Regions from separate parts of the Marinobacter salinus genome, predicted to be linked through region 2. Evidence: predicted binding sites of a transcription regulator. Region 2 holds the regulator's gene; each other region holds the start of a gene.
The links. The regulator LexA, encoded in region 2, represses DNA repair genes until DNA is damaged. The targets are predictions, from matches to a motif close to CTGTNTNNNNANACAG.
Positions count from the first base shown of each region.

Region 1 (6,659 bases), 1.4 Mb from region 2:
ACAAAACGTCCCTCGGTCATTTTTCAGACAGATGTTCCGGAACTAGACTTCACATCCCGGTCCACAACAAAGACAAGACACCCGATGGATGCCAACGTATGACGAGTGATTCAGCAGATCGCAGAATCAAGGATCGCTACCCGGCCTCTTGCCTGAAGGTTCTGCTACGTGAACGCGGCTTTTTCAGCCGCAACAGAAACCCAATGCCGGTCACCTGCCTCGACCTGAACCGCTATGGCATGGCCGTACTCTGTCCACGCCCGATGGAGCCCGGCATTCGCCTGCACATGGACTTTGAAGGCAAGTACATCAATGAGTCACGGGTGTGCGCGCGCGTTGTGGAATGCCAGCCCTTTCAGACCGGGTACCGGGTGAGCGTTCAGTTCAGTTATTGTCGGGACAAGAAGGGGTATTCCAAAGCCGCAGACAACGCTCTTTCGCGCATTGAAGGTTTTTACAACCGGTTTGCCAGCTAACGCCGGAGACTAAATCAGGCCGGCATCCAGACTGGCCGCTACGTACATTCCCAACTCCCGGCACTGCGCCTCGAATTCATCGCGATAATCACCCCGACAAACAAGCGGCTCCTGAACCCGCTTCCAGCGAAGGCCTGTGGTAATGCTCTCGATGGCTCTCTGGGTACCAGTACCATCATGGCCGGCCCGGATGTAATAAGCGAAGGGAAGGCCCTGGGTCTTTTCAAGGCAGGGGTAATAGCTTCGGTCGAAGAAATCCTTGAGAGCACCACTCATATAGCCAAGATTTTCGGTAGTCCCAAGGATGACTGCGTCACAGCCGAGGATGTCATCAGGACCGGCATCCAGGGGCGCTATAACGGTCACTTCAACATTCTCGATATCTTCGTGAACGGCTCCCTCTGCTACTGCATGCCTAAGCTTGAGGGTATTCGGAGATGGCGCATGAGCTACAATCAGCAGTCGCTTTTTGTTATCCATAACGCCCTCCGATGTTACTTAAAGCAATTCACCGTTAGCTTCTGCCGGGGCCTCTTCGACTTTTTCTTTTGGCACCGGCTTTGGCATTAACTTGTCGCGAACTTTGGCTTCAATTTCGGTCGCCATATCCATGTTCTCTTCCAGGAATTTGCAGGCATTCGCCTTGCCCTGGCCAATTTTGTCGCCGTTATAGGCATACCAGGCACCGGATTTGTCCACGAAGCCTTCTTTCACTCCCATATCCAGAACTTCGGCCATGTGATAGATACCCTTGCCGTACATGATCTGGAACTCAGCCTGCTTGAACGGCGGAGACACCTTGTTCTTGACCACTTTCACCCGGGTTTCGTTACCTACAACTTCATCGCCGTCTTTTACCGCGCCAATGCGGCGGATGTCCAAACGAACAGAGGAGTAAAACTTCAGGGCGTTACCGCCAGTTGTGGTTTCGGGCGAGCCGAACATAACACCAATTTTCATCCGGATCTGGTTAATGAAGATCAACAAACAGTTGGCATGCTTTACGTTACCGGTCAGTTTACGCAGCGCCTGGGACATCAGTCGTGCCTGAAGCCCAACGTGGCTATCGCCCATTTCGCCTTCGATTTCCGCTTTCGGTGTCAGGGCCGCAACGGAGTCGACGATGATCACGTCCACCGCGTTGGAACGAACCAGCATATCGCAGATTTCCAGCGCCTGTTCACCAGTATCCGGCTGGGACACCAGCAGCTCATCCACGTTTACCCCCAGCTTCTCGGCATAAACAGGATCGAGGGCGTGCTCGGCATCAACGAAAGCACACGTCTTGCCCTTCTTTTGCGCTTCCGCAATCACTTGCAGGGTCAACGTGGTTTTACCGGAACTTTCCGGACCGTAGATCTCACAGATACGACCGTAAGGCAGGCCGCCAATACCAAGGGCAACATCCAGTCCGAGTGAACCCGTGGAGACCGCAGGAATGGCTTCACGGGGCTGGTCGCCCATCTTCATCACCGCGCCTTTACCAAATTGGCGCTCGATCTGGCCCAGTGCTGCGTTCAATGCTTTCTTGCGGTTGTCTTCCATCAGTGCAAAACCCTCTGTCGCCGTAGCGGCCGGCTCTCACTCGGGACCGGTCGCGGAATAATGAATCGGGAACTTGTACAGCAGATACAGCAAATTCCCTGTATATTTGAACAGTATTAAAACATAACCGGCAAAAGAGACCAACCCCTCTTGATATGAAAGCTGTCAGAGTTCATTTATAAACCCGTCAACCCCCTGAAGGGCAAAGAGTACGGCCTGCCGTCTGACCTGGTCCCGGTCGCCCTCGAAGTGTTTGACCACGGCCACCGTGCTGGCCGGACTACTGCCCCAAGCGAACCAGACGGTGCCCACAGGCTTCTCCTCGCTGCCCCCTCCAGGGCCGGCCACGCCACTAACAGCAACGGCAATATCCGCACCAGTGGCTGCAAGGGCGCCAGCGACCATTTCCCGCACCACCGGTTCGCTGACGGCGCCGTGCTCGTCCAAAGACTTACCGGTTACTCCAAGAAGTGCCTGCTTGGCGTCATTGCTGTAGGTAACCAGACCACCAAGAACATAGGCTGAGGAACCGGCCCGGTCGGTCAGCACCTTGGCAACCCAGCCGCCGGTACAACTCTCAGCCGTGATGATCGTGCACCCCCGCCGACCCATTACTTGACCGAGATGATTCCCCGCATCCGCGAGTTGCTCATCGGTAACAGCCATCAGCATCTCCCTCGTTTCATCCGCGATGTTATTTTCTTACAACCCCCACCTCTGTTTACAACCAATACCCCGGACACCCACATGTCGGTAGCCCTTATTAAAGCTACCTCAATGAGCGATCACAAGTGGGGGAAGGTCAGATACGGTACAGAGTCAATAAATGTCCGTTATAATTACCAAAGTTAAAATACGGGCATCTTTTGCGGGCACCTCACCCAAAATGCCGATACATATTATTGTGACTACCTCAACGCGGATACGCCGCAAGAAGAGGTCTGACGGCTAGTAGTTGAAACGGAGGCTTGGCGAATCATGACAGATCAGGTGCCAACAGAATACGTGCACTTTGAGGGAGAGGGCTACATTCTGCTCAGGGCAGAACGCGGTTTTTTTTCACCCTGGGACCACGACATTCGCCCCGACGATGCTGATTCCTCCAATTGGGCGGGCTTTGTCGCGCATTTTGTCGTCCACGATAGGCGTCTGTACCTGGACTACCTGACGGTCGGCCATATCCCTGCAACAAAAAAACGATCACCCTTTGAGGGAACAGACCAACTGGAACCGACCCTCGACGACATCATCGGCGACTACGTTTTACCCCCGCTCAATGGTGTGGAACCCACCAATGCAGGAATGGGATACTGGCATTACCAGAATATCAATCTCGCCCTCGATTACACCGGCGCCATAACCCTGGGCAGTGAACCCACGCAAAAACAGCCTGACCATCTGGAACTGACCTTTGAACAGGGTCACCTTGTTTCAGTCAAAACCATCCCCGCCCCCATTCCCGATGCTACCCCTTGGGCTGAAACCGAGAGCCTTCTTTGCGTCACACCATCGGAAGATTTCGACTTCGATAACCCAAGATCCAACAACGGCAAAGACAGCGATAATGAACCGCCCCAGCAACCATGAGGATGCGGGTGCCGCTCATTGCCGTTATTCAGAAGCGGAATCACAAGGGGACAGCGCCAGCGTTAGCCCTGCCAGATCAGAGTTAAATACTACTTTTTAGAACTTGGGGTAGCCAATGTCAGCTCGCTGTAGGGTTCACATGATCCTTTATATTTCTTTACTGAACCGTAATCTGCATGAGCAGTATACACACCAGTTCTCCGATCTATTCTTTTTCGATGACAATTGCCACTATTGTGATCGGTACCAAACTCTATAGCACCGACACTAATATAAACATGTTGATTTCCATAATTTACGAGCCTGGACCAACGCGCATCGTACTTCACAAAAAATAAAACGAATCACCTGCTAACTTATAATAGCCAACATACATTTGCCCATCTTTTATAACCTTATCCCCTTCCACTCCCTTAAAGTACTCACACTTGAGTATTAGCTCATCTTTTTAAGGGGAAGCATGGGTCGCGGCATTACAGTCTTCCAGTTGAGGCGTCACCCCACGCCCCAGCAGGTTCAGTTGCTCGCCATCCCACTGGTAATAACCACTATCCACTCGCATTGACTCACTGGCACCAGGGTTGGTGATCAACAGCGCGCTATCCGCCCGATAGCAAACCCCCAGTGACGTTGACCAGCCCTCATTCATAAAGACCTGGCCCGTCTTCACATCCACAATGGCGAATTGCTGGCAACCTGTACCACACCCCCAATACAGCAGAAGATAATGCCCCGCAAAATTGGCACGACGCCCTTCCAGAAAATTGAAGCGGTGTTTAAAACCGATGGCGCCAGGGTGACTATTGAAATCCACCCGCCTAAACGCGTGGGCCGATATTTCCACTGTGAAGTCGGAAAAATCCACAGTCTCTGGCAAAAACTTGCTTCCCTCTGCCAGCGGCGCTGCATCCACCCATAAAATGGGAAATGCGAACGCCAGAAAAAACATTCTCAACATTCGCAGTTGCATAATCCGCTCACCTTACCGGGTGCTATCGGCGCATCCTCCTATTCCTAAAATTATTGATGACTCCTAGATTTGTCCATCACATTTCTTTTTTAGTTTTTTCGACAAAAGAAGCGCTTTCTTTGCACTTCGGCCATCACCACCAAAATGAATACTAATCCTATTTTTTTTCTCTTTCCTATCAATATATTCCATATTCCCATCTCGCTCATAACTGTACCCAATCACCTCGCTTTCAAAGCTATAAGTCACTCGAGCGCCACCGGATTTAGTATCCAGGAAGGTAATATAATTAATTTCTCCAAAGTTGATACCCCCTTCGGATTCCTCTCTATGCCAGCCTTGACTGTTTTCAAATTCCTTTTTTGAAAAAATAAAAACTTCACAGCCGTTCGGATTAAACTCATTTTCATATTCATACATTCCATAAGAGACGTATCCGGGTATTAACATAAAAAGCTCGTCTGCCAAAGACGAAGCCTCGTCAGCTTGAGCACCAGACGCAAAAATGGAAAACAGCGAAAAAACAAAGCCTACTGCTGACATCAATCTCATCAAACTACCCTTCAAATATTTTATATAAATAATTAAATAGATATGAAATTTAGTTATAAAAGGTAATGCACTCACTAACTCAAAAAATAGAAACCTAATAACTCCACTTCACTTCGTGCACATCAAAATCAGTAGAGCGCCACTCCGAAATCGCTTCATTTCGCCTATCTTTGGCTTCCCTTGCAGTTTCAAATAAATTATATTCGCAAGTCACATTATAGGCTGGATTTGACGGATCATATCGTGCGTCAATGAATTTTTTATAACTATCACTGACTTCATCATCATAAAAAGAGGAAACATAGAAAACATTTGATATGTATACTTCATATTCATCGTCAGCGGCCCACCTATAATCCGCTTCACAGTACATATAACCAGATTCGCCTTCACTCGCCTGCGTAGCGGATAGCGCCACGAACAAGCACACACCGACAAGGCCCTTCCCCAGATAATGCATCGTCTTCATAACCATTTCCTCTCTTTCTCGCTTTGAAAAAATCGGTGATATCAAATGAAAGCAACTCGTTTAATGATTTCAATCAGTACTGCAACAGGATCTGCCCAGGCGGCGCATCTGAATTAATTTCTTTATTCTCCGGATAAAACCCCTTGAGATGCCGAATCTCAAAGTCTCCCCTCACAAAATCTTTCTTAACATCCTGGAATTTACGGGAGACCCCGGATGCTCTTTTACCCTTACATCCACAATCTGTTTTAACATTTTTTCTGTATTTATAACTATCCCGGACTTCGCTATCAAAAAAATGCCCCCATTCCATCAGTGCATGGTGGTTCGGGCCTTCAAAGGTGCAATGCTCTATACTTTCATACCAGAAATGAACTTTTCTGGACTGGTACAACACTTTCTTATCATGGCTATATGCGAAACCTATCGTTTCACATGACAGAGAGTGCGTTTCCGAGTACGCCGTTGACCCAACAGCAAGAAAAAAAACAGAAAAAACGGCCCGACTTAACATTTTTTATCCTAACTTTTAGAGACTATTTTCAGTATTCTTCGATTTCCAGGTCCAACCCCTTCTTTCGGATGCAGGATCGAATATCATCCGTGCTTGGTTTACCAGGGGGCTTGACACCACGAACCCAGACATAGTCATCATAAATAAAGGAATTCACATAAGAAATTTGTTTTGGAGTGCCTTCTTCCCTCACCAAAACATTACCATGCCTCAAATGATCAAACCGGTCCTCAATACATGAAGCAACCCAATCCAAAGAGTTATCGCCTTTGTAAAGAAAATTACGAGTTTTCCAAATTAGCACCTCTTGATCTGTGTAGAGATTATCCGTCAGATTTGCATTACATAACCTGCAGTAATAATACAAGTGAAATATTCCGTCATATTTACTTTTATATATCAAATTTTCCGCATCTTCACTCTTTATCGATAAATCTCTGATCAGTGATTTTCCTTCCCGGACATTGACAATTCTAACGTCCAGAGAATCATCATTATCAAGCTGGGAAAAGTCATACCAGTTATTGATTTCCCAGGAATAGGGAC
Region 1 covers NZ_CP017715.1:1,966,872-1,973,530, forward strand. The annotation lists gene BKP64_RS08950 (PilZ domain-containing protein) at 99-476, shown strand; gene BKP64_RS08955 (flavodoxin family protein) at 486-956, opposite strand; gene recA (recombinase RecA) at 975-2,021, opposite strand; gene pncC (nicotinamide-nucleotide amidase) at 2,187-2,687, opposite strand; gene BKP64_RS08970 (hypothetical protein) at 3,000-3,608, shown strand; gene BKP64_RS08975 (hypothetical protein) at 4,057-4,578, opposite strand; gene BKP64_RS08980 (hypothetical protein) at 4,642-5,121, opposite strand; gene BKP64_RS08985 (hypothetical protein) at 5,225-5,599, opposite strand; gene BKP64_RS08990 (hypothetical protein) at 5,673-6,113, opposite strand; gene BKP64_RS08995 (hypothetical protein) at 6,142-6,659, opposite strand, start outside.
Region 1: the regulator LexA is predicted to act here: its motif matches at 2,120-2,135, upstream of recA (recombinase RecA).

Region 2 (6,659 bases):
CGGTTATTCTGCCGATATCAGTGGCAGGGTCAGGAGTAATGCCCGAAGTGAAACGACGGTGGATGGCACAGTAGACTGGACGGGCGCGCCGGAAGGTGAGTTAACGATCAGAGGTAAGCGGGTACCTTTCAGTCTGGAGCCTTATGCGCGTCTCGAAGTGGAACCTGATATAACTCTCGCCTTCGGGCAGGGTGATCTGAGTGTTACGGGGCAGGTTGCCGTGCCCCGGGGCAGTATCGAAATCAAGGGTCTGCCAGATCAGGCCGTATCAGTTTCTGAAGATGAGGTCATCGTCGGTGTCGAGAAGGAAGAGCCGGCGATTCGGTCGCTGACGATGGATGTGACCGTGGTTGTAGGCGAAGATCAGGTCACTTTTTCTGCGTTTGGCGTGCAGGGCGATCTGGAAGGCACACTGAGGATCGGCAACGACATGGACACCCGAGGCACGCTCCAGCTGGTCAATGGCCAGTACGATGCCTATGGGCAGGAGCTGGAGCTGCGTCGGGCGCGAATTCTGTTCGTGGGCAATTTGACTCAGCCCTATCTGGACATTGAGGCCATCCGGACCGTTGGTTCGGTGGTGGCTGGTATCCGTCTGAGTGGACCGGTGCAATCTCCGACCACAGAAGTCTTTGCGAATCCGGACATGTCCCAGACGGATGCACTGTCCTATGTGATTCTGGGGCGGCCTGCGCAGAGTCGGGGAGAAGAGGGGCAGATGGGGCGGGCGGCCCTGTCGTTGGGTCTGACACAGGCCAATAAGGTGACCGGCCAGATCGGTGAGGAGTTCGGGATTCGTAATCTGACTCTTGAAGCGGAGGGATCTGGCGAGCAAACGTCGGTTGTTGCCAGTGGCTATCTGACGGACGAGCTGAGCGTGCGTTATGGGGTAGGTATTTTTGAGCCGATTACGACTGTGGCTTTGCGTTATGATCTGGGACGGTATTTTTATCTGGAAGCGGCCAGTGGCCTGGCCGCTTCGCTGGATATCTTTTATACCCGGGATTTCTGACGTCAGTCGAGCTCGAAAGTCGCATTGACCGTCGCCTGAATCTGCCGTTCGCCAATGCTTGAAACGGTATCGTCTGCGCCTTTTGCTTCCGCCCTCATCATTGGTGCAGGCCGGAAGCCGCCATTCACGTTGATGCTAATCACCTCGCCGCAGGTTTGCTCAAGCTGGCTGGCAACAAACTCACACTTTGCTTTCGCGTCAGCGATCGCTTTCGCCAGTGCTTCCCGTTCAAGGCGGGGCTCGTCAGAGTGAAAAAACTGATTGGGGCCAAGATGATAATCCAGGCCCAGGGTCTGTGCTTCTTCAAGTAACGGATTCAACAGGGACAGATCGGTGATCCGGAAGCTGACTGTCTGTGATGCCACAGCCCGCTTTCGGGGTTCCTCGCCACGCTCATGTCCAGGAAGCACGCGGCTGTATAGATTGACGTTGGCATCCGTGTAGTCTTTCAGTTCGCCCTGGTAATTCTCAATGGCGTCGCGCCACTGACTCATCAACGATGTTACCTCTTCAGTTGCCGACTGGGGCAGATCATGCTCCGCATTGGCGGTGAACTGCAGGCGGGCACTGTCCGGCGTGAAGCTGACACTGCCCTGTCCGCTCAGGCTGACTTCTCCGGAGAGCGCGACCCCGGGCATCAACAGGGCGCAAGCTAAAAACAGTCTGGTCGCGCGATTCCTTCCCTTCATAAATAGTGTCCTCCCTAATAGCTGGTGTTGGTATCAGTTATCGCTTAAGCCGGTTCAAGACGGGACAGTTTGAATGCCATCGCCGCCTGAACGAACTCTCTGAAGATTCTCCGGTGCCCTCCATGATATAGCAGGTATTCCGGGTGCCACTGAACACCCAACAGCCATTGCCCATGAGTGTTCTCGATGCCCTGCACGAACAGGTCGTTGTCCACCGCAACAACCCTGAGATCGCGCCCGAGGCGTTTTATCGCCTGGCTGTGAATCCGGTTGGCGCCGATTGAGGGTGACTGCATCAGCTGGCCAAGTCTGCTGGTGGTTACCAGCCTGACTGTTTGCATGGGCAAGAGCAGCGGTCGGTGGCGGGTATTCACTCTCAGTGGTGTAACGTTCTGGCACAATGACCCTCCGTGGAATATGTTAATCAGCTGTGCCCCACGGCAGATGCCAAGCACTGGTATGCCAATTTGCTCAGCCTGCTCAAGAAGCCGGTAGTCCGTGGCATCCCTTTGTCGGTCATAGCGGGCGGTAACCTGAGGTTGTTGTCCGTAACGTTCAGGGTGCACGTGAGTTCCCCCGGACAGTACAAGGCCGTCCAGCAGCGACACGTCGGTCCGGGAACCGGGCCGGATGTAATGGGTGCGAGCACCATGCAGCCGCAGCCCGAGGCTGATTAACCGATGCGCCGTGCCTTTTCTTACCGGTCCGCTGATGCCGATCGTCAGCCCGGGCAACTCCTCCCGGGGGCGGTTCTGGTCAGACATACCCTTTACTATGCAGCCATTGGCTGACGGTTTCCTGCCAGCTGTGTGTCAGGTTGTGAATACTGAGTTTACGCCGTTCCCGGTATAGGGCGCGAAGCTCTTCCAGCTCGGGGGCGTTGGAGGCTATTTGTTCGAGCACCACCCAGTCGTTCCAGACACTGGAAAAGCGCCAGGATGCGTTATCAATATCGCAGTCCGGCAAACGGTAATGCAGGGTAGGGCGGCTCTTGATCCGGGGGTCTTGAACGTAGTCGCCTAGCAATGACGCATTGAGGTAGGCAAACAGCGGCAGAAGATCAAGAGCCCGGTTGCGGGTGGGATTGAACTCCAGATAATCCCGCATCAGCTGCGTTTGGTCCGGTGCATAGTCGTCCTCCATCAGCCGGTCTGTATATCGCGTGTGCCACGGCTCGATATAAGTAGTGAACTTGCGGCTGATGTCCAACTGATGGCGTGCCTTAAGCCACTCATAAAGCGCGGCAAAGGCTTGAAGGTAACGAACCACTGTTGATGGCGCCAAGTCTGGCAGTTCGGGATTAAGCTGGAGCCCGAAGGCATAGTAGATGGCCTCACGACTACCCAGCGCACCCCCCAACCGCAGCTCTTCCACCAGCCGTTCCATTTCATGGACCTGGGAGAATGCTAATGGTGGGCTGATGATCTCCAATGGAACGATGCGCTCGGCCGCCGCATCAATAACTTCCATCGCCTGCCCCCCAATATCCCGGATCGAATCCGGCAGGCGATCATCGGCCAGGTCGAGTTCCTTGATCGGATCTGAATCGAGCTCAATGGTAAAGGTGCCAAAGGCGGTGTCTATCTCAGTGACGTAACGGGAAACCAGTCTTGGCTTTGCGCCAAAAAAACCGGAGACTCGACTCACCAGGGCGTCATAACTCATCCCGGATAACTCAATCTCCACACCGACACGGCGATCCTGGCCCTGTTGGGTTTTCAGAACATCCGGCATTTTGCAGCTGCTGGCTTGCGTCATGGAACTCCCTGAAACATCGAGTAAAAGTGTTTTCACCATAACACATTCGTTTTGAGCGCCATTGTTACTGAGTCTTCAGAAAGAACGAGCATCGGCTTTACACTGGATAAAACACTGTATATAGTAAATTCACTGTATAAAAAAACAGGGGCCGGAACGCCAGTAAAATCTGTCCGAACGCCCGATTATCCAGGTAATGGAGTAGCTCGATGAAGCTGACAGCAAGACAATCCCAGGTGCTTGAAATAATCCGGCGGTATTTGGATGAGACAGGCTATCCACCCACGCGTGCGGAAATTGCCGCAGAGCTCGGGTTTCGTTCAGCCAACGCGGCCGAAGAGCACCTTCGTGCACTGGCACGCAAAGGCGCTATTGAGATGGTACCCGGTGCCAGTCGTGGAATTCGTCTGCCGGAGGCTGAGCAAGACCCGGGATTGCCGGTGATTGGTCAGGTGGCGGCAGGTAGCCCCATTCTCGCCCAGGAACACATTGAAGACCATGTCTCCTTACAGCCAGACTTTTTCTCGCCGTCCGCCGATTATCTACTCCGCGTGCGCGGTATGAGTATGAAGGATATCGGCATTCTGGACGGGGATTTGCTTGCTGTTCATCGCACTCAGGACGTTCATAACGGTCAGGTCGTTGTTGCGAGAGTCGGGGAAGAGGAAGTCACGGTGAAACGCTTCCGCAAGGAGGGCTCGAAGGTCTTCCTGATAGCCGAGAATGAGGAATTTGACCCTATTGAGGTCGATCTCACGGAGCAGCAATTGTTTATCGAAGGTTTAGGCGTGGGTGTGATCCGTCGGTCTGATCTTCACTGATCACATCGGGTCGCTACGGCAAGTTGGAAAGCGGGTGAATCATGGAACAACTGAGTCTCAATCATAATCTGGCGTATCAGCAAGGTGCTTTGGCATATTCGGTGCCTGTCCCGGAGCGGCGTTCTGCCATCCGTGCCCGGCGCAGGGGCAAGGCCGATGATGGGGCTGTTACCGGCAACGTTACGGAAATAATCTTGCCAGAGGGGCAAGTGGAAAACTTTCAGTTGTTGCTCCCCATGCTCACCCAGTTGAATCAGGAGAAGCGTTGGCTTGCGTGGATTGACCCACCCCAGGCGTTGGTCAGCAAGTGGCAGAAAATGCACGGTATTATTGCGGGCGAGTTACTGGTGCTTCGGTCTACCGCCGATTTTCCCGCTCAGGAGCTCGCTGAAAGAGCGTTGAGTGCCGGTACCTGTCATGCCGTGGTCCTGTGGACCCGTAAGCTCCGGCGTGCATCCTTTGAGGCGCTCCAGCTTGCGTCTGCCAAAGGCAATAGCCACGGTGTTATTCTTCGGCAGCGATAAGCCGAAGAGGCGCCGCCGAGCTGCGGCGCCAAGGATCGCGGCCGAGGAAGTCAGTGAAGAGTATAGGAAGGCTGGGCGTCGGCAGCTTCCAGTTCGTCGTCTTCCCAGTCAATGTCGTGGGAAACATTGCCCACCGCTTCTATGCCGGCTGCAATCATGGCCTTGGCAACGGCCATATCCCGATCTTCCATCATTTCACGGGCTTCTTCTGAAAACGAAACTTTCACCAGTGGCGCGCTGTCATCATCAATGCGGCGCAATGCATAGTCGCCGTTACTCAGCTGTACAATTTCAAAAAACGATGGTGACATTCGGTTAACCTTTCAGTTAGTGAGACCCGGTTGGCTCGAGTGGTTCATTACCACTCACTGTGTTGCTCTTCCAGATCATCGGTAAAATTTTTCAGTGCACCCAGAGTATCTTTCAGGGCAGCTGCGGACCGGTCTGGTCCGGTGTCGGCAGAGACTGCAATAATATTCTCGGTGCTGACGGTTTTCCGGGTTGCTGCCGGCCGGCTCTGTGACATCTCTAACTGGTCCAGATGGTTCCACCAGCTATTGGCGCGGTTTTCCAGTTCACGCAAGCGAACAACCTCGTTTGGGTCTTCTCCGACCAAGGATGCAAGCTCGTTCAGTGAAGCCGGCTCTCCTGTCCGGTCCTGATAGAGACGGACAATCATGATCAACAGTAACTTTCGTGATCTTAAAAGCAGCTCAATGGCGCCTTGGGTTGCCGCTTCCCGTCTCAATGTCCGCTCCCCCTCAGGAACAGGCCGCCCGTCGTCTTCGGTCTTGGCCAGCGAGCCAATCTGCTCCAGAAGAACGCGAGCCAGGAATAGCTTTTGAGAAACCAGCGAGTGCCATTGTGACGCCATAGGATACCTTTAATCACGAGACAGCTGCACCGCCCCGGAAACTTAATCGCCCATTATAACATTTCCAGCAAATGATTTCTTTACCTGTCTCTGGGGCGATCTGCTTCACAAGAAAATACAAACATTCACTTGAAACGACCGTTTGAATTTGGCAAAAAGGCGCTCGGTTGTGCGAGCAGTAATCAGTGCAGCCGGGCGTTGGCTCTTACCGGATGAGGTGGTTGCCAGCCAAACATGTATGAATGTCTGGAGGTCTTGGGGATGCGGAACCACGTTGCTGCCTTTGTTGCAGCTGTCTTGTTTGGATTTTCCGGGCAGGCGCTGTCTGCGGTCACAGCAGCAGAGGCCGCACAGCTCGATGGCAAGCTGACCCCGGTTGGCGCAGAAAGGAAAGGCAATACGGCGGGAAGCATCCCCGCCTGGACCGGGGGTTTGACGTCACCCCCGGAATCCTGGCGCAAGGGCACGGTGGAGGTGAATCCCTTCCCGGATGATCAAGCCCTGTTCGTGATCACCGCGGACAATCTTGACCTCTATCGCGACAAGCTGTCTGACGGCCACGTCCGGATGTTTGAACAGTACGGTCCGGATTTCTTCATGCCGGTCTATCAGACGCGCAGGACAGCCGCGTTTCCAGAGCACGTCTATAACAAGTTTCGGGAAAACGCGCTGACCGCAGAGCTTCTTGATAACGGCAACGGCGTCCGTGACACGATCATGACAAGTCCTTTCCCGGTTCCGAAAAATGGCCTGGAGGTAATCTGGAACCATATTCTGCGTTATCGGGGTGAGGAAATTACCTTCCGGAGTGCATCGGCTACGCCACAAACCGACGGTGGCTATAACCCGGTGGTTAACGATTACGAGTATTTCTTTGCCTACAGCAAGAAAGGCGCGAAGCTTGAGGAAATCGACAACAAGATTTTCTATCTCAAGACGGATACCATTTCACCGTCTTCTCTGGCAGGCACAATCACACTG
Region 2 covers NZ_CP017715.1:588,624-595,282, forward strand. The annotation lists gene BKP64_RS02750 (translocation/assembly module TamB domain-containing protein) at 1-1,012, shown strand, start outside; gene BKP64_RS02755 (SIMPL domain-containing protein) at 1,015-1,701, opposite strand; gene BKP64_RS02760 (gamma-glutamyl-gamma-aminobutyrate hydrolase family protein) at 1,746-2,465, opposite strand; gene BKP64_RS02765 (amidoligase family protein) at 2,458-3,459, opposite strand; gene lexA (transcriptional repressor LexA) at 3,669-4,280, shown strand; gene BKP64_RS02775 (cell division inhibitor SulA) at 4,322-4,804, shown strand; gene BKP64_RS02780 (hypothetical protein) at 4,855-5,115, opposite strand; gene BKP64_RS02785 (DUF6586 family protein) at 5,163-5,678, opposite strand; gene BKP64_RS02790 (DUF1329 domain-containing protein) at 5,940-6,659, shown strand, end outside.

Region 3 (6,659 bases), 760 kb from region 2:
AGCGCCAATGGCGGTGCCGTAAAACAGGCTTCCGTCTGCGAGTGCAAGGATTGCGGGTGTGCTCAAGGCTTGTATCCTCATCGAGTGGCGTATCGGTTCGTCACGAACAGGAACGCAAGCGCAAATTCAGGTCGCAAAAAAGCGAGAGGGAGTCAAAACTCCGTCCCGCTTTTTTGTAGGCCGGGAACGGTTTTTGTTCTCCGGGCGTTTTTCAAAACTACGCTTGGTGCAGTTAAACCGCCTTATTGTAAAAAATATGGCGCTTTGTGTCCATCTGAATCCGCCCTCCCGACCTCCGGGATGACGCCTACTTCAGCGAGAGCACATCCTGCATATCGTAAAGACCTGCGGGCTTGCCTTTCAGCCACAACGCTGCGCGCATCGCCCCCTTGGCAAAAGTCATGCGACTGCTCGCCTTATGAGTGACCTCGATACGCTCGCCTTCGGTGGCGAACAGGACAGTATGATCACCTACTACGTCGCCAGCACGAATGGTCTCAAAACCAATCTCCTTGCGGGTACGCTCCCCGGTAAAACCTTCACGACCGTAGACGGCGCATTCCTTCAGATCACGACCGAGGGCATCCGCCACGACCTCACCCATACGCAAAGCCGTGCCGGAGGGTGCGTCTTTTTTGTGACGGTGATGGGCCTCAATGATTTCCACATCGTAGTCGTCACCTAAAGTAGCCGCAGCAGTGCGCAACAGGTTGAGGACAACGTTGACCCCGACACTCATGTTGGGCGCAAACACCACCGGGGTGGACTCTGCGGCCAGCGCCAGCTGCTCTTTTTCAGCATCGGACATGCCGGTTGTCCCGATGACGAGCATTTTGCTGTTGGCTTTGCAGAACTCGGCGTTTTCCAGCGTCAGATCCGGGAAGGTAAAGTCGACCAGTACATCGAAGTCATCCTTCACGTCTTTCAGAGCGCCCGCAATTTTGACGCCCGTTTTTCCGATACCGGTCATTTCGCCAGCGTCCGCGCCAATCAGACTGCTGCCCGACTCGACGATGGCCGCACCAAGCTCCAGACCTTCGGTACCGTCTACCGCTTCGATCAGAACTTTACCCATGCGCCCAGCGGCGCCGATGATTGCTACCCTCATGATCGGATTCCTTTATACGCCCGTCAGAATTTCATTTCGTCGAAGAAGCTTTTTACACCTTCAAACCAGGAGGTTTTCCGCGGAGCGTGATGATTGCCGACGCCTTCATCGAGCGTTTCCTGGAATTCGCCCAGCAACTCCTTCTGGCGCTTGGTCAGGTTCACCGGCGTTTCAACGATTACACGGCACAACAGATCACCGGCCGGGCCACCGCGTACCGGGCTCACGCCCTTGTTACGGAGGCGGAACAGCTTACCGGTCTGGGTTTCCTCGGGGATCTTAAGCTTTACACGGCCATCCAGGGTCGGCACTTCCAGCTCGCCTCCGAGTGTGGCATCAACGATGCTGATCGGCACTTCGCAATAGAGATTGCGGCCATCACGGGTGAAGATGGAGTGCTCACGGACAGCGATCTGAACATAAAGGTCGCCGGGCGGGCCGCCATCAACTCCCATTTCACCTTCGCCAGAGAGACGGATACGGTCTCCGGTATCCACGCCAGGCGGAACTTTGACGGACAGCGTTTTCTCTTCCTGAACGCGGCCCTGGCCGTGACAGGCTTTACACGGATTCTTGATAATTTGACCTGAACCACGACATGTCGGGCACGCCTGCTGCACAGTAAAGAAACCCTGCTGCATACGCACCTGGCCCATGCCCTTACAGGTTCCGCAGGCTTCCGGCCGAGAACCTTTCTCGGCGCCACTGCCATCACAGACCTCACACTCTCTGTGGCCGGGAATCTGGATCTGGACGTTTTTGCCCTTTACAGCTTCCTCGAGATCCAGTTCAAGAGTGTAGCGCAGGTCGGCACCACGAGTGCTGCGGCCGCGACCGCCTCCACCGCCGAAGATGTCACCAAATACGTCACCGAAGATGTCGGAGAAGCTTCCGCCACCACCTCCGAATCCTCCACCAGCCTGACCGTCAACGCCGGCATGGCCGAACTGGTCATAGGCTGCCCGCTTGGAGTCATCCGCCAGAATCTCGTAGGCTTCGCTGGCCTCTTTGAACTTGTTCTCGGCGTCAGTGTCGTCCGGGTTACGGTCGGGGTGATACTTCATCGCAAGCTTGCGGTAAGCTCGCTTGACTTCCTTCTCGTCCGCATCCCGGGATATGCCGAGAATTTCGTAATAATCGCGCTTGGCCATGCTTTAAAACCCTGTTTTTAAACGCGGAAAACGCGGGGAACTCCCCGCGTTTTCCAACTACCTGATGTACGTCAGAATTACCGCTTGTCGTCGTCTTTGACTTCTTCAAACTCGGCGTCGACAGCGTCGTCAGCCTGCTGGGACTGAGCCTCTTCCTGCCCGCCAGCCTGCTGGGCCTGTGCGCCCTCTTCTGCGTACATCTTCTGAGCCAGCTCAGAAGAAACTTCTGTCAGCTTCTTGGTCTTGGCTTCAATGTCGTCCTTGTCCGATCCTTCCAGAGCTGTTTCGAGTTCCTTGATGGAGGCCTCAATAGACTCTTTCTCGCTCTCACTGACCTTGTCACCAGCCTCGGTCAGGGTCTTGCGAACGGCATGAACCATCGCGTCACCCTGGTTGCGAACCTGAACCAGCTCCTCGAACTTGCGATCTTCCTCGGCATTCGCCTCGGCATCCCGCACCATCTTCTCGATCTCGTCATCGTTCAAGCCGGAAGACGCCTTGATCACGATGGATTGCTCTTTGCCGGTGGCCTTATCCTTCGCAGATACGTTCAGGATACCGTTGGCATCGATGTCAAAAGTAACTTCGATCTGCGGAACACCGCGCTGTGCCGGCGGAATATCGGCCAGATCAAAACGGCCCAGTGATTTGTTCTGGGCAGCCTGCTTACGCTCACCCTGGACCACGTGAATGGTAACCGCCGTCTGGTTGTCATCAGCTGTGGAGAACGTCTGCGACTTCTTGGTCGGGATCGTGGTGTTCTTGTCGATCAGAGGAGTCGCCACGCCACCCATGGTTTCGATACCCAGGGTCAGCGGAGTAACATCCAGCAACAGCACGTCTTTCACGTCACCAGAGAGAACGGCCGCCTGGATAGCAGCACCCATAGCCACGGCTTCGTCCGGGTTAACGTCCTTACGGGCTTCTTTGCCGAAGAACTCTTTAACCTTTTCCTGCACCAGCGGCATACGCGTCTGACCACCGACAAGAATAACCTCGTCGACTTCACTGGCTTTCATGCCTGCGTCCTGCAGGGCAACCTTACAGGGTTCAAGGCTGCGCTGTACCAGATCTTCCACCAATGACTCGAGCTTGGCGCGGGTCAGCTTCACGTTCATGTGCTTGGGACCGCTGGCGTCTGCCGTAATGTAAGGCAGGTTCACGTCGGTCTGCTGGCTGCTGGACAGTTCAATCTTCGCCTTTTCGCCCGCTTCTTTCAGACGCTGCATCGCCAGTGAGTCGCCGCGCAGGTCGATTCCGCTGTCCTTCTTGAACTGGTCTGCCAGGAACTCAATGATCTTCAGGTCGAAGTCTTCACCGCCCAGGAAAGTGTCGCCGTTGGTTGCCAGCACTTCGAACTGGTGCTCGCCGTCGACATCGGCAATCTCGATGATTGACAGATCGAAGGTACCACCACCGAGGTCATAAACCGCTACTGTGCGATCGCCGCTCTTCTTGTCCAGGCCATAAGCGAGGGCAGCCGCGGTCGGCTCGTTGATGATGCGCTTCACTTCCAGACCTGCAATCTTGCCAGCGTCTTTGGTGGCCTGACGCTGACTGTCGTTGAAGTAAGCCGGAACCGTGATAACGGCTTCGGTTACTTTCTCGCCCAGATAGTCTTCTGCAGTCTTCTTCATTTTCTTCAGGACTTCAGCAGAAACCTGAGGCGGAGCCATCTTCTCGCCCTTCACCTCAACCCAGGCATCACCATTGTCAGCTTTCGCGATTTTGTACGGGACCATCTTGATGTCTTTCTGTACCACGTCGTCTTCGAAACGACGACCGATCAGACGCTTGATGGCATACAAGGTGTTGTGCGGGTTGGTAACCGCCTGACGCTTTGCAGATTGACCAACCAGAGTTTCGCCATCATCGGTGTACGCGATGATGGACGGGGTGGTGCGATCACCCTCGGCGTTTTCAATAACCTTCACCTTGTCACCATCCATGATGGCAACGCAGGAGTTTGTGGTTCCCAGGTCGATACCAATAATCTTGCTCATTGAGTCACTCCAATTCTTCTGAATACTTTCCCGGAGAAGTTTGCTCCGGATTTGGCCAGTTACAGGCTATATTGGCGCTTTAATCGGCTTTTCAAGCCTGCTCATCAATTTTTGGTGCGTCTGCGGCTTTGGCGACGACGACCATGGCCGGGCGTACTACGCGACCATTCAGGAGATAACCTTTCTGCACCACAGCAACAACACTGTTCGGCTCTGCGTCAGGCGCCGGCACCATGGACATGGCCTCGTGCTGCTGCGGATCGAACGGCTCACCAACCGGATTCAGCTGCTCAACGTTGAATTTCTTAAGACTTGCAGTGAACAGATTGAGCGTCATTTCCACGCCTTCGCGAATCGACGCAACCAGCTCACCAGTATTCTCGTTGGCCTCGGTGCTTTCTACCGCCTTTTCCAGGCTGTCCGCCACCGGCAACAACTCCTTGACAAACTTTTCGAGAGCAAACTTGTGAGCTTTTTCCACGTCGATCTCAGCTCGACGGCGCACATTCTGCATCTCGGCCTGGGAGCGCAACATTTGCTCCTGGGCTTCCTGGACCTGGGCCTTCAGTACTTCCACCTCGGAGCCTTCGTTTTCGGCACCGGAAGCCTCAGCGTCCTCAGCTGCAGCTTCGGTCGCTTCCTTCAGCTCTTCCTCTACCTGTTCGTTGCGGTTTTCATCAGTGCTCATGACTACTCCTGCTGAATATCCGGCGGCCAGCTTCATACCGGCCGATTAAACATGGCTCCCGGCCGCAGCGAGCCGGAAAAACTGTATTTCCGAACGGATATGGGGCCCGTCCGTCAGGTTTCAACCGCTATACACCTCAATACTGAAGAAATTCACATCCCGGGATTTGCAAACAGGAAAAACCCTGTATATATTCACAGTCACTGTATGAAATCACAGTGTTTGGCCAATCGCTCATTTTGAGCAACCCGCCAAGACGCTGGCTCGAAGAACGCGGAGGTTATCTGCATGCTCACACAGCTCACGGTTTCCAATTACGCCATCGCCGAACGGGTAGAGCTCCAGTTCGGCAAAGGGATGACAGCACTGACCGGAGAGACCGGCGCCGGCAAATCCATTGTTCTTGACGCCCTTGGGCTGGCCATGGGCGGGCGCGCCGATGCGGGCGCCGTGCGTCATGGAGCCAAACGTGCAGACATCACCGCCAGCTTCGAAGTGTCTGGCATTCCGGAAGCAGTGCAGTGGCTTGAAAACCACGAACTGGATGATGACAGCGACTGTATCCTGCGCCGTGTCATCAGCAAGGACGGGCGCTCACGAGCCTATATCAATGGTCAACCCTGCCCCCTGGCGCACCTGAAAGATCTGGGCGGCCTGCTGATGGACATTCATAGCCAGCACCAACACCAGTCCCTGCTACGCAAGGATACCCACCGCAAACTGCTGGACGAGTATGCTGGCGTTGAAACCCTGGCCGCCGACACCCATACAGCCTGGAAAGGTTGGAACCAGACCCGCCAGCGCCTGACAGAACGAAAGCAGAATGCGGACGAAACCGAAGCCAAGCTGCAACTGCTCCGCTACCAGGTGGAAGAGCTGGACCGCCTGTCACTGGAAAACGGCGAACAGGACCAACTTGAGCAGGAACAGGCACAACTGAGCCAGGCCGACGCAGTTCTGCACAACAGCCACCAGGCTGCGCTGCTCTGCACCGAAGAAGAAACCAGTGCCGCCGACCTGGTTCGCCAGGCGCTGCAACAGCTTGAACAGCTACCGGTCGATGTGCCGGCGCTGGCAGACACCATTCAGATGCTGACCGAAGCCCAGATCCAGATCAGCGAGGCGGGCGATAACCTGCGCCGTTTTGTCGAGGACTATGAGGCAGACCCGGCAAGACTGACAGAAGTGGAAGAGCGGCTTAGCGCGATATACCAGATGGCACGGAAACACCGAATCACTCCGGAAGAGCTTCCGGAATTCCATCAGCGGCTAAGTGCAGAACTTGCCGAACTGGACGGCGGCGCGGGCAGCCTTGAACAGCTGGAAGCAGAATTGGAAAAACAGCGCGCATCCTTTGACCAACTGGCCGACAAGCTTACAGAAGCACGCGAACAGGCAGCGGTCGAGCTGGATCAGCGCATTGCGGAAGAACTGACACAACTGAGCATGCCGTCCGTGCAGTTTGTCACCCACCTTAGCCGTAACGCCAACGGCGAGCCTGCGCCCCACGGCCAGCAGGACATTGAGTTTTTGGTCAGCGCCAACCTTGGCCAGCCGGCTCGCCCGCTGGCGAAAGTCGCCTCCGGCGGCGAACTATCCCGGATCAGCCTCGCGATTCAAGTGGTAGTGGCCCAGACGTCAACCACACCTACTCTGGTTTTCGACGAGGTGGATGTGGGCATCGGCGGCGGCACTGCCGAAGTCGTTGG
Region 3 covers NZ_CP017715.1:3,951,884-3,958,542, reverse strand. The annotation lists gene carA (glutamine-hydrolyzing carbamoyl-phosphate synthase small subunit) at 1-66, opposite strand, end outside; gene dapB (4-hydroxy-tetrahydrodipicolinate reductase) at 308-1,108, opposite strand; gene dnaJ (molecular chaperone DnaJ) at 1,132-2,259, opposite strand; gene dnaK (molecular chaperone DnaK) at 2,337-4,262, opposite strand; gene grpE (nucleotide exchange factor GrpE) at 4,354-4,950, opposite strand; gene recN (DNA repair protein RecN) at 5,239-6,659, shown strand, end outside.
Region 3: the regulator LexA is predicted to act here: its motif matches at 5,135-5,150, upstream of recN (DNA repair protein RecN).